DNA from 2 places in the Sphingobium sp. YBL2 genome. Region 2 is predicted to be linked to the other one. Evidence: predicted binding sites of a transcription regulator. Region 2 holds the regulator's gene; the other holds the start of a gene.

Region 1 (6,316 bases), 1.3 Mb from region 2:
CCAGCCGCCGCCGGCATTGTCCGGCGGCAGCCGCTTTCCTCCAAACGGGCTTCATTCCTGCGAGGCGCTCGAATGCGGCGAATGGCTCATGCGCGCACAACCAAGCTGCCCGATAATCCGCCAGGGCGGAGGCCCGGCTCCCGATCCCTGCAAGCAGGACAGGCCGATCGGCAAGGGCAACCCAAACCCGGCCGCCGCCATGGAGCGCCGCGTTAAACCGGATGCAGGGCGCGCGCTCGAATTTTCCGCTGTCGCATCGTTTTCAGCCGCATCCTTTTCAGCGCAAAACACCCACCCACGACCGGCTCAGGACAGGCGTTTCTGCGCGATGCCCTACCCGGCCCTGCGCTCCAACACCGCGCCGATCATGCTGCGCCAAACGGCCACGTCGCCCGCCTGCGCCATTTGCGCATCGGGCTCCCGCAGCGTGTGCAGGATCGCATAGGCATCGTCGACATGGTCCTGCCAACTGGCATCGACTGCGCTCGCCGCATGCGGATCGTTGCCCTCGCCGTTCAGGCTGAGCTGGCGCCCGGCCAGCACGCGGGCAATGCGTTCGATCACGGGAGTGGCGGAAGTCGGCATATGAAGTGGCTCCTCTCACCTGCGGAGGGCAACGCGCGGCTGCCCTCCCGACCGATCATATCACGATTTCCCCTATCGTCTATCGCCCGTCCTTCCGATCCTCGCCGTCCGGCCGATCCCTGCCTTCCGGAAAACCGGAAGACGGCACCGGATCGCCATGATCGCCCGGCGCGGTCGCCGATGGCGGATCGGACGCATCCATGCTGTCCATCAATCCCTCGTCCAGCTTCTCCTCCGTCGTCACCGCATGGTCCTGCGCGTCGGTAGGCCGCCTGTCGTCGGCTTCCTCGCGGCTGTTGGGCCGAATATCGGTCTTGTCGCTCATCATGCTCTCCTTTTTTGGCGCGCCGGCGCCTCGAACCATGAAACGGACGGCGGCAAGGGCGGGTTCCGCCCGCCGCCCCTATCGACCAACGCATGGAACCCTTCGACCAGCTTCGCCGCCAAGGGGCGACAGACGCCGCGCCTTGTCCTAGACTTTCGCCCATGAGCATAAAAAACGAGGACGGCGAGCCTGGCGTGCCGCCGACGGTCGCACTGTATTCGATATTGGGTTTCTGGTTCTTCTACGCGGTGCTGGTGACGCTGCGCGCCTCCGTCATGGGGTTCGAGGCGCAGGGGGCCATGGCCGCGCGCCGCGCGGTGGTGACGGTGATCGGCATCGTCGTCACCTGGGTCCTCTATCTCTGCCTGCGCCGCTTCGACCGCCAGCCGCTGACGACGCGCATCGTCGCCGCCTTCTCGCTCGCCGCGCCCTTCGCGCTGGCGACGGCGGCGGCCAATTTCTACGTCTTCAACATCTACGACCCGGCCTCACTGTTTCCTGACGCCGATTATCAGAAATATGCGAGCGAACAGGGCTTCGCCCTGATGCAGATCGTGGAGGACGCGATCAGCCGCTATTTCTTCCTCGCCGCCTGGGCCGGCCTGTACCTCGCCCTCTCCTACGCCAGCGAGGCGCATCGCGTCGAACGCCGCGCCGACCGGCTGGAACGCGCCGCCCAGCAGGCCGAACTGCGCTCCCTGCGCTATCAGGTGAACCCCCATTTCCTGTTCAACACGCTGAACTCGCTCTCTTCGCTGGTCATGAAGGACCGGCGCGACGAGGCGGAACAGATGATCCTCTCCCTCTCCAATTTCTACCGCACCAGCCTGACCGGCGACCCGCTGGAGGACGTCTCGCTGGAGGAGGAAGTGCATCTCCAGAAACTCTATCTGGACATCGAAGCGGTGCGCTTCCCGGATCGCCTGTCGACCAGCATCCGCATCCCGGACACCCTGCTCAATGCCTGCGTTCCCGGCCTGATCCTGCAACCGCTGGTGGAAAATGCGATCAAATATGGCGTGTCGCGCACCTCCAGCCCGGTGACCATCGCCATCGAAGCGCGGGAGGAGGAGGGCATGCTCCACATCAGCGTCACCGACAATGGCGACAAGCCGCCCAGCGAAGCGGACGCGGGCAGCGGCATCGGCCTCGCCAATGTGCGCGACCGCCTGACCGCCCGCTTCGGCGAACAGGGCCGGATCGACTATGGCCCGCGCCCCGGCGGCGGCTTCGCGGTGGACCTCACCCTCCCCATCATCCGCCGGAGCTAGGCCGTATCGACATTCAACTTGAAAATATAAGCGACGTCATGCTGAACTTGCTTCAGCATCCATTTCTCCCCAGCAACCGCAGGTGGGTAGAGGCACAATGGATGCTGTCGCCGCAGCCTGGAGCGTTTTCCAAGCAGATGGAATCATCTGCCGACTCGGAAAACGCGAGAAAACAAAAACCTAGAGCAGTCGAGCCGATGCAATCGGATCGGAATCTGCTCTAGGGTACGGAATTTCCCCATCCTTGGCGCAATCCGTGAAAGGTCGAACCCATGCCCATCCGAACGCTGATCGTCGACGACGAACCATTGGCGGTCGAACGCCTCCAGATGCTGTGCGCCCGCGAACCGCGCATCGCGCTGGTCGGCACCGCCAGCGACGGGGAGGCGGCGCTGCGCCTGATCGAGGGGCTGGAACCGGACCTGGTGATGCTCGACATCGCCATGCCGCTGCTCGACGGCATCGGGGTGGCGCGGGCGACCTCGCGCATGGGCATCTGCCCGGCAGTGATCTTCGTCACCGCTTTCGAAGGTTTCGCGGTGGAGGCCTTCGACCTTGCCGCCGTGGACTATCTGCTGAAGCCGGTGGCCCATGAACGCCTGTCCCGCGCCATCGACCGCGTCGAACAGGCGCTGGGCAACCGCACCGTCCCCTCCCCCGCCACCAGCACGCAGGACGAACCCGAATGGGCGGAGGAATTCTGGGTGCCGCACCGTTCCGAACTGATCCGCATCGGCGCGGTCCAGATCGACCGGATCGAGGCGGAACGCGACTATATGCGGCTGCATGTGGGGGCCAACAGCTATCTGCTGCACCAGACGATCAGTTCGCTGGAAAACCGGCTGGACCCGCAGCAGTTCGTCCGCCTGCACCGCTCCCACATCGTGCGCCGCGACCATATCTCCCGGCTGCGCCACGACGGCAGCGGCGTCTGGTCAGCCTGCCTCGCGGACGGCACGGAAATCCGCATCGGCCGCACCTATCTCACCAACGCCCGCGCCATGGCAGGCCGCTGACCCCTTCAGTCCTCCCGTCGCAGATGGGAAGGGAAACCGCCAAAGACGATGGAGGGCAACGCCCGCGGGACGCCGCAAGGGCAGCCGCAACGCTCCGCGCCCACAAAAGGAAAGGCCCGGTGAATTCCGGGCCCTTTTCTAAAAACCGATTGAATAACTCAGGCGCCTGCGCTGACTGGCTTTTACTTGCCCAGATCGGCAAAGCGCTCCCCATTCTGAGCCTTGGCGACGGCAAGGTCCACAGCGCCGCGAACATGCGCGGCTGCAACCTGCTGGCACTTCTCGATCGCGGCCGTGGTATCGTTGAGCGGGCAGACCTTTGCCGCGGCACGCCGTATACGGGCATTCAGGACGCGTTGGTCGCTCGTCTTCGACAGGTCCAGATCATGATAGCTGACCTCGACACTCTTTCCGTTGGACTCGAATTCGATGGCGGAAGCCGTGCCAGCGGCGCCCATGGCGGCCATGGCGGCGAGAGCAGCGGTGAACTTGATGGCGATCATGGCAATTGTCTCCTCAACGCTATGCTTTTGTCGGCCTGGCCGCGTGGCGCGCAGTGCAGACCTCAAGCGAAGAGAAGAGAAGGCCTCAACAGATCATCGTCTCTGTCTTCGCCCATTTTGTTTAGGCGCATTGCAAATGCATCGCTTTTCGCTTTCGACCGGCGCCTGTCCCTGTCGGCCAACGGCGCTCCCGTCGACCAAATACAGTCTCACGGGGACGAACGACAATTTTACGACAGAAAAACAACCGTTCCGTAGCGTAAAATTACAATCGTTCAACAATTCGCGCACATAAAAACACCCCCGGCGCAAGGGAAAGGCCGGGGGTGCATCCAGGAAGCTGTCGGGCTCTCCGGGATCTCTTTCAATCATCTTGCGGCGATACGGCCCGGGGCCGGTCGATCCATAGCCAGATCGTCGCCATGTCGAACCGCATCATAGCGCGGGTGCGCAACGACCGTTTTCCCCATTCGATGATCCGCCCATCCATCACGCCCGGCAACATCAGCCGTGGACGAACGGACGACATTCTTCCACGAACGACATCACCGCCCCTGCGCGGCGAGCTGCGCCCGCAAATTGGCGAGCGTCCGCGCATCGACGACCGGCCGCTCCGGCGCCTCCTTCCCTTCGCGCAGCTTGCTGCGGTCCTTCTCCGGCGGCTCCACGACGCGCACCCTGACCGGCGCATGGCCCGTCGCCCTGATCCCCAGCTGCTCCGCCGCCCCGCGCGACAGGTCGATGATCCGCCCCCGCCCGGCGAAGGGCCCGCGATCGTTGATCCGCACCAGGATCGTCCGCCCCGTCTCCAGCGCCGTCACCTCGACATAGCTCGGCAGGGGCAGCGTCGCGTGCGCCGCCGTCACCGCCTTCGGCCGAAAGCGCTCGCCATTGGCCGTCCGGTTCCCGCTCTCCCCGCCATACCAGCTCGCATAGCCCAGATAATCATAGCCCGGATCGGCGGCAGGCACATAGGTCACGCCCCTGACGCTATAGGGCTTTCCCACCCGCACCGGCACGTCGCTCACGGGCCGATAGCGCACCCCCCCGCCACAGGCCGCCAGCGCCATCGCGACGCCCAGCGCGCCGAACCGCATCCGAACAAAAGTCCCGCTCATCCCCGCCCTTTACCCCAGCCCGGCGCGGGGGCAAAGCCGCCGCCTTTTCCTTTCGCCGCACAGTCCCTATCTTGCGCCCGACCGGCCCTTGCCTCCCAAGAACAAATCTGGAACAACACGCCCCCATGAGTCTCACGCAAATTTCTCAGCAGAGGTCTGCCGAATGCTGACCACCATAAGCGTCCGCGGCGCACGCGAGCATAATCTCAAGGGCGTCGACGTCGACCTTCCGCGCGACAGCCTGATCGTCATCACCGGCCTTTCCGGCTCGGGCAAGTCCTCCCTCGCCTTCGACACTATCTATGCCGAGGGTCAGCGCCGCTATGTCGAATCCCTCTCCGCCTATGCGCGCCAGTTCCTGGAGATGATGCAGAAGCCGGACGTCGAACATATAGACGGCCTCTCCCCCGCCATCTCCATCGAGCAGAAGACGACCAGCCGCAACCCGCGCTCCACGGTCGCCACCGTGACGGAGATCTACGACTATATGCGCCTCCTCTGGGCGCGCGTCGGCATCCCCTATTCGCCCGCCACGGGCCTCCCCATCAGCGCCCAGACGGTCAGCCAGATGGTCGACCGCGTGATGCAGCTGCCCGAAGGGACGCGCTTCTACCTCCTCGCCCCCGTGGTCCGCGGCCGCAAGGGCGAATATCGCAAGGAACTGGCGGAGTGGCAGAAGGCCGGCTTCACCCGCGTCCGCATCGACGGCGAACTCTACGCGATAGAGGACGCCCCCGCCCTCGACAAGAAATACAAGCATGACATCGAAGTGGTGGTCGACCGCCTCGCCGTCAGCGACGACATGGCCACCCGCCTCGCCGACAGCTTCGAACAAGCCCTGAAACTCGCCGACGGCCTCGCCTATGTCGACCTCGCGGACGGCGCCGTCCCCGGCCGCGAGGTCGAAGCGGAATCCACCGGCAACCTCAAGGGCGCAGGCATCCCCGCCAACCGCATCGTCTTCAGCGAGAAGTTCGCCTGCCCCGTCAGCGGCTTCACCATAGCGGAGATCGAACCGCGCCTCTTCTCCTTCAACGCCCCGCAGGGCGCCTGCCCCGCCTGCGACGGCCTGGGCGAACGGCAGGAGTTCGACCCCGAACTCGTCGTCCCCAACGAAGCCCTCAGCCTCAAGAAGGGCGCGGTCGTCCCCTGGGCCAAGTCCAACCCGCCCAGCCCCTATTATATGCAGGTCCTCGGCTCCCTCGCGAAGGAGTTCGGCTTCTCCCTCGACACCCCCTGGGCCGACCTGCCGGGGGAGGTGAAGCTCATCATCCTCCACGGCACCGCCGGCCGGCCCGTCACCCTGCGCTTCGTCGACGGCAAGAAAAGCTATGAGGTGAAAAAGCCCTTCGAAGGCGTCATCGGCAATCTCAACCGCCGCCTCCTCCAGACCGAATCCGCCTGGATGCGGGAGGAACTCAGCAAATACCAGACCGCCATGCCGTGCGAGACCTGCCACGGCGCCCGCCTCAAGCCGGAGGCGCTGGCGGTGAAGATC
Region 2 (6,316 bases):
ATCATAGCCTTCCGCACAAGGCTGATGCCGCCTGCGCCGCCCAGCCTGCCGGGCGGCTATGATTTTGCGCGCCGCGCCTATTTCGAGGGCGTCGGCGCGACCGGGCGTGTGCTGCCGCCGCTCACGGTCCTGCGGCCGGCCACGGCCGGCCCCCGGTTGAGGGCGCGTCTGTTCGAGCATATCCTGGAGCGCGTTCCGGGACAGGGCGCCGGCATCGCCGCTGCCCTGGCCACGGGTGATCAGGGCGCAATCGCGCAGGCAGATGCGGAGGCGATGCGTCGGAGCGGCCTTGCGCATCTGCTGTCGATCAGCGGTCTGCATGTCACGGCCCTGATCGCTGCGGTGATCTTCCTGTTGATGCGGCTGATGGCGCTCAGCCGCCGGGCGGCTCTCGACTGGCCGCTGATGCTGCTGGCCGCGGGCGGCGGCGCTCTGGCGGGCATCGGCTATACGCTTCTGACCGGCGCAGAGGTGCCGACCGTGCGATCCTGCGTCGCTGCCCTGCTTGTGCTGGGCGGACTGGCGATGGGGCGGGACGCGATCACGCTCAGGCTCGTGGCGGCAGGGGCGCTGGTGGTGCTGATCCTCTGGCCAGAAGCACTGGTGGGGCCGAGTTTCCAGATGAGCTTCGCGGCCGTGATAGCCTTGGTGTCGCTGGGCGAGCATTCGGCCTTCCGCGCCTTTCTCGCGCCGCGTGGCGAAGGGGTGGGGCGCCGGATCGGGCGCAATCTTGCGGGCATGCTGGCGACCGGCCTGGTCGTGGAGCTGGTGCTGGCGCCGATAGCGCTGTTCCATTTCCACAAGGCGGGCATGTTGGGATCGATCGCCAATCTGGTGGCCATACCGCTTACGACCCTGGTGGTCATGCCGCTGGAGGCGACGGCCTTGCTGCTGGACCTAGGCGGGTGGGGTGCGCCCTTCTGGTGGCTTGCCGCGCGATCGATCGACCTGCTGTTGCTGATTGCCCATGGCGTGGCGTCCAGCCCTTGGGCGGTGGTACTGGCGCCCGCCCAGTCGGGCGTAGTGTTCGGCCTGATGCTGCTGGGCATGCTGTGGTGCCTGCTATGGCGAAGCCGGTGGCGCTGGGCGGGTCTGATGCCCGTGACCACCGGCGTCATGATGGTCCTGACCAGCCCGATGCCCGCCATATTGATAAGCGGGGACGGCCGGCATGTCGCGGTGCGCACTGCCGATGGCGGCATGGCGATGCTGCGGGCGCGAGCCGGCGGCTATGCGCGCGACGTCATGGCGGAAAGCGCGGGTTATGACGGTATCTTGCAGGCATTGACGGCGCTGCCCCAGGCCCGCTGTTCTCCCGATCTATGCGCCGTTCGCCTGAAGGGAGGGGGCCGGAACTGGAACCTGTTGCTGACGCGAAGCAGCGTGAGGATCGATAATGCGATACTGGCGCGGGATTGCGCCTATTCAGACATCGTCGTCAGCGACCGCCGCCTGCCGGGCGCCTGTCGCCCACGCTGGCTGAAGGTGGATCGACACTTCCTCGCCAGGACGGGTGGCCTGACCATCGATCTGGACCATGGCACCATGCGCAGCGCGAAGGCGTGGCATGACGAGCACCCCTGGGTCGCGCGGTCTTCCCGCCGGCCGCGCGAATACAGGAAGCATCAGTTATATCGGCGCAGCAACCCGGCCAGCTTGCCCTGGATGCGGACCTGCCGAGGGTCGTAGATCTGCGGTTCATAGGCGCTGTTGGCGGGATCGAGCCTGACCTTCGGACCCTCACGCCGGAAATATTTCAGCGTCGCTTCATTTTCGTCGATCAGGGCGACCACGATCTGCCCCTCGCGCGCGACGTCGGTGCGCTGGATAAGCGCGAAATCGCCGTCCAGAATGCCCGCTTCGACCATTGAATCCCCCGCCACTTCCAGCGCATAATGATCCCCGGTGCCCAGCAGCGCGGCAGGAACGGAAAGCATGTTCTGCCCCTCCAGCGCCTCGATCGGCACGCCCGCCGCGATCCGGCCGTGCAGCGGAATCTCCAATATGTCGTTGGCGGCGACCGGGGGCCTGCTGGCCACCGGACCGGGCGTCAGCGGCGGCTTGGCAGGCACGACGACCTTGGGAGCGCGATGCATGGCATCGGGCAGCTTGAGCACTTCCAGTGCGCGGGCGCGATTGGGCAGGCGGCGGATGAAACCGCGTTCCTCCAACGCATTGATCAGGCGGTGGATGCCGGATTTGGACCGCAGGTCCAGCGCTTCCTTCATCTCCTCGAAAGAGGGGGATACGCCTCCCTCCTCCAGCCGGGTCTGAATGAAGCTCAGCAATTCCTGTTGCTTGGGTGTCAACATCTCGCCTTGCCCTCCTTGGAACGGATGGAGAACGCATAGGAAACGGAACGGGGTAAGTCAAGCGCCTAACCGTTGGGCGCTTTTGCTGGAACGCGGAAGGCCGCAGGCCGTTTAACGCCTGCCTTCCACGAAGAAGGTGAATAGGAGAGAAAGATGGCCAACCAGAACAACCAGGGCGGCGGTCAACGTCGCGACCAGCAGGGCGGCGACCGCTCCAGCCAGGGTGGACGCCAGCAGCAGCAGGAAGACCGGCAGGGCCAGATGGGCGATGAACGCCGTCAGGACAAGTCGCCCGGCAAGCAGCAGCGCTGAAGGAACGGCGGCGGTCCAGCAGGGCTGACATCGCCGCCATCCGTCAGGACTGCACTGGAAGGGGTCGCGCGGCGGCCCCTTTCCTTATGCGAGGGGAAGAACCGTGACGTGATCGCCGGCGGCAGCCGGAGCAGAGCCGGCGGGGCGCAGGATGAGGCAGTCGGCCATCGCCATGGCCGCGGTGGCGGCGCTGTCCTGCGATGTCACGGAAACGATGCCCGCTTCCGTGCGGAACGCGCGGAGGTAATCGTCGCGTTCCCCCGTGGCGGGCAGCGGCGCGGCGAGCGTCGCCGGCGCGGTGCGGGGCAGGGGCGATGCCGCGCCCATCATATTGCGGACCAGCGGCAACAGGAACAGCGTTGCCGTCACGAAGGCCGATACCGGATTGCCCGGCAGGCCCAGGAAGACGGCGGAACCCAATGTCCCCGCCATCAACGGCTTGCCCGGACGCATGCGGATCTTCCAGAAATCGAGCGAACCCCCGGCCTGGACGAAAGCCGGGCGGACGATGTCGTGATCGCCCACCGATGCGCCGCCGGTCGAAACGATGATGTCCGCCTGGCTGGCGCGGGCAAAGGCCTCGACCAGGCCGGGGAGATCGTCCGGCACGATCCCCAGATCGATGACATCGCAGGAAAGGCCGGCGAGCAGGGCGGCCAGCATGGGCGCGTTGGAGGAGGGAAGCTGGCCGGGCTGCGTCGGCGCACCGGGGGGCACGAGTTCGTTGCCTGTCGAGAGCAGGGCGACCCGCGCCCGGCGCGATACGGGCAGCGTCCCATGCCCGCCCAGCACGGCGAGCGCGATCTGCGCCGCCCCCAATGCGCTGCCGGCCTTCAGCAAAAGGCCGTCCTTGCGGAAGTCGGAACCGGCCGGACGCACATGGCGGCCCTTCGTCAGCGCCTCCTCCAGTCCGCGCAGCATGTCCCCCTCGCGCGCGGCGTTTTCCTGAATCAGGATGCTGTCGGCGCCCTGCGGCAAGGGCGCGCCGGTGAAGATGCGGCAGGCCTGGCCGGGTTCGAGGGGCGGAGGCGGCGGGCCGCCCGCCGCGCTTTCGCCGGCGACCTGCCATGGCCCGGGCCATTCGGCGGCGCGCACGGCATAGCCGTCCATGGCGGAAAGATCGGCCCAGGGCTGATCACGCAGCGCAACGACATCTTCCTTCAGCCATCGTCCGGCGCAGGCGGGAATGGGCATATGCTCCGTCGGCAGCGGCCTTGCCAGCGCCATCAGGCGGCTCTGCGCCTCCGCGACCGGAAGCAGGCTCATGATGCCGGCCCGTCCCCAGCCGTCCAGTCGCCGGACTTGCCGCCGCTCTTGGCCAGCAGGCGCACGTCGCTGATGATCATGCCCTTGTCCAGCGCCTTGGCCATGTCATAGACCGTCAGCAACGCGACCGACGCGGCGGTCAGCGCCTCCATCTCGACGCCGGTCTGACCGGCGGTCTTCGCGGTCGCCGTCACGGTCACGCCGCTGCCGTCGAGATCGAGGTCGATGCTGACCGAACTGAGCGGAATCGGGTGGCAGAGCGGGATGAGGTCGGCGGTTCGCTTGGCCGCCATGATGCCCGCCACGCGGGCCACGGCCAGCACGTCGCCCTTCTTCACCAATCCCTGCTCGATCGCTGCTGCTGCATCGGGACTCATGCTGATGCGGCCGCTCGCGACAGCCTTGCGCGCGGTCGTCGCCTTGGCGGAAACATCGACCATATGGGCCGACCCTTCCTCGTCCAGATGGGTGAGCTTGCTCATCGCCCCGTCAGCAGCCCGCGCGTGGCGGTTTCGACATCCGCCTGCCTCATCAGGGTTTCCCCCACCAGAAAGCAGCGCACGCCATGGTCCGACATGGCGATCAGGTCGTCATGGCTGCCGATGCCGCTTTCCGCAACGAAGGTGCATCCTTCCGGAGCCTGTCCGACCAGTTCGTAGGTGCGGGCGAAATCGACCGTGAAGTCGCGCAGGTCGCGATTATTGACGCCGATCAGGCGCGAGCGGAGCTTCATCGCGCGCTCCAGTTCCTGCGCATCATGCACTTCAACCAGCGCATCCATGCCCAGGCCAAGGGCGGCGTCCTCTATCTCCGCCATCTGATTGTCGTCCAGCGCGGCGACGATGATCAGGATCGCGTCGGCGCCGAGCGACCGGCTTTCCAGCACCTGCCAGGGATCGACCATGAAATCCTTGCGCAGCACCGGCAGGGCGCAGGCCGATCGGGCCGCGACCAGATAATCGTCATGCCCCTGGAAATAGGGTTCGTCGGTCAGCACCGACAGGCAGGCCGCGCCACCCGCCGCATAGGCGCGGGCATGGGCGGGCGGATCGAAATCGGGGCGGATCAGGCCCTTGGACGGGCTGGCCTTCTTGATCTCCGCGATCAGGCCGAATCCGGAGCCGGCGGCACCGTCCAGCGCCTTGCGGAAGCCGCGTGGAGGCGTCTGGTCGGCGGCGCGGGCGTGAAGCGAGGAGATGGGCGTGGCGGCCTTGCGCCGGGCGACTTCCTCCCGCTTTACATCGCAGATTTCGATCAGCTTGTTCGTCATTTATAGGCTATCCAGCAATTGAGCAGCGCGTTGGCAAGGCCGCGGTCGATGGTTTCGGCGGCTTCCTCCACGCCTTCGCGGAAATCGGACACGGCGTCGGCCACGACAAGGGCGGCGGCGGCGTTCAGCAGCACCGCGTCACGATAAGGCCCCGCTTCGCCTTGCAACAGGGCGCGCAGGGCGGCGGCGTTATAGGCGGGGTCGCCCCCCCTGATCGCCTCGACCGGATGGGTGGACAGGCCGAGTTCGGCAGCGGTCAGGCGGCGCATCGCAACCAGCCTGCTGCCTTTCACCTCCGCCAGAGCATTGCCGCCAGCCAGCGACAGTTCGTCCAGCCCTTCGTCGCCGGAAACGATCATCGCATGATCGACGCCCAGTTCCGCAAGCGCCTCCGCATAGACGGGGACATAGTCCGGACGCGCTATGCCGACCAGTTGACGGCGCACCCCGGCCGGATTGGCGAGCGGCCCCATCAGGTTGAAGATGGTGCGTTCCCCGATCGCCCTGCGGATGGGGCCAAGCCGTTTGAGCGCGGGATGATAATTCTGCGCAAAAAGGAAACAGATGCCAAGATCGGCCAGCGTCGCTTCGGCTGTCGTGGCGGCGCGGTCCAGGTCCAGGCCGAGCGCTTCCAGCGTATCGGCTGCGCCGGCCTTGGAGGAAGCGGCGCGGTTGCCATGCTTGGCCACGGGCACGCCCGCCGCCGCGACCACCAGCGACACGGCGGTCGAAACGTTGAGGGTATGATGGCCATCGCCGCCCGTGCCGCAGACATCGATCGTGCCCACCGGCGCCGTGACTGGGATCATGCGGTGGCGCATGGCGCGGGCGGCGGCGGCGATTTCCGTTGCCGTCTCGCCACGCCGGGCCATGGCGACGAGAAAGCCGGCGATCTCCTCTTCCGGCAGGTTGGCGTCGAACAGCAGGTCGAAAGCCTTTGCGGCCTGTTGCGCGTCGAGTGGGGTGGCGGGATCGGGCAGGCGGGTCATCGACGCTGCCTTAATCATGGGAAGGCGCCGGAGTCGAGATGGGGAAGCGCGAAAGTCGTTATGCCAGCGCAATATGGTGCGCTAGGCGATGCGTTCGCAGGCGGCGAGATTTGCGGGTTTGCCGCCGCGGTCCCGCCTTCGCGTGATTTGCCGGACTGGCTGATTTG

Evidence for each region. The regulator LexA, encoded in region 2, represses DNA repair genes until DNA is damaged. The targets are predictions, from matches to a motif close to GTTCCNCNCTTGTTCT.
Region 1: a site for LexA is predicted at 4,917-4,932, ahead of uvrA (excinuclease ABC subunit UvrA). Genes of this name have one in related genera too.

Annotation. Positions count from the first base shown of each region.
Region 1 is NZ_CP010954.1:4,576,708-4,583,023, forward strand. It holds gene TZ53_RS21170 (hypothetical protein) at 334-585, opposite strand; gene TZ53_RS21175 (hypothetical protein) at 665-913, opposite strand; gene TZ53_RS21180 (sensor histidine kinase) at 1,072-2,181, shown strand; gene TZ53_RS21185 (LytR/AlgR family response regulator transcription factor) at 2,454-3,197, shown strand; gene TZ53_RS21190 (UrcA family protein) at 3,380-3,700, opposite strand; gene TZ53_RS21195 (septal ring lytic transglycosylase RlpA family protein) at 4,246-4,818, opposite strand; gene uvrA (excinuclease ABC subunit UvrA) at 4,982-6,316, shown strand, end outside.
Region 2 is NZ_CP010954.1:3,282,767-3,289,082, forward strand. It holds gene TZ53_RS15180 (ComEC/Rec2 family competence protein) at 1-1,689, shown strand, start outside; gene lexA (transcriptional repressor LexA) at 1,626-2,312, opposite strand; gene TZ53_RS27185 (hypothetical protein) at 2,466-2,624, shown strand; gene TZ53_RS15190 (molybdopterin molybdotransferase MoeA) at 2,709-3,890, opposite strand; gene moaC (cyclic pyranopterin monophosphate synthase MoaC) at 3,887-4,372, opposite strand; gene trpC (indole-3-glycerol phosphate synthase TrpC) at 4,369-5,160, opposite strand; gene trpD (anthranilate phosphoribosyltransferase) at 5,157-6,149, opposite strand.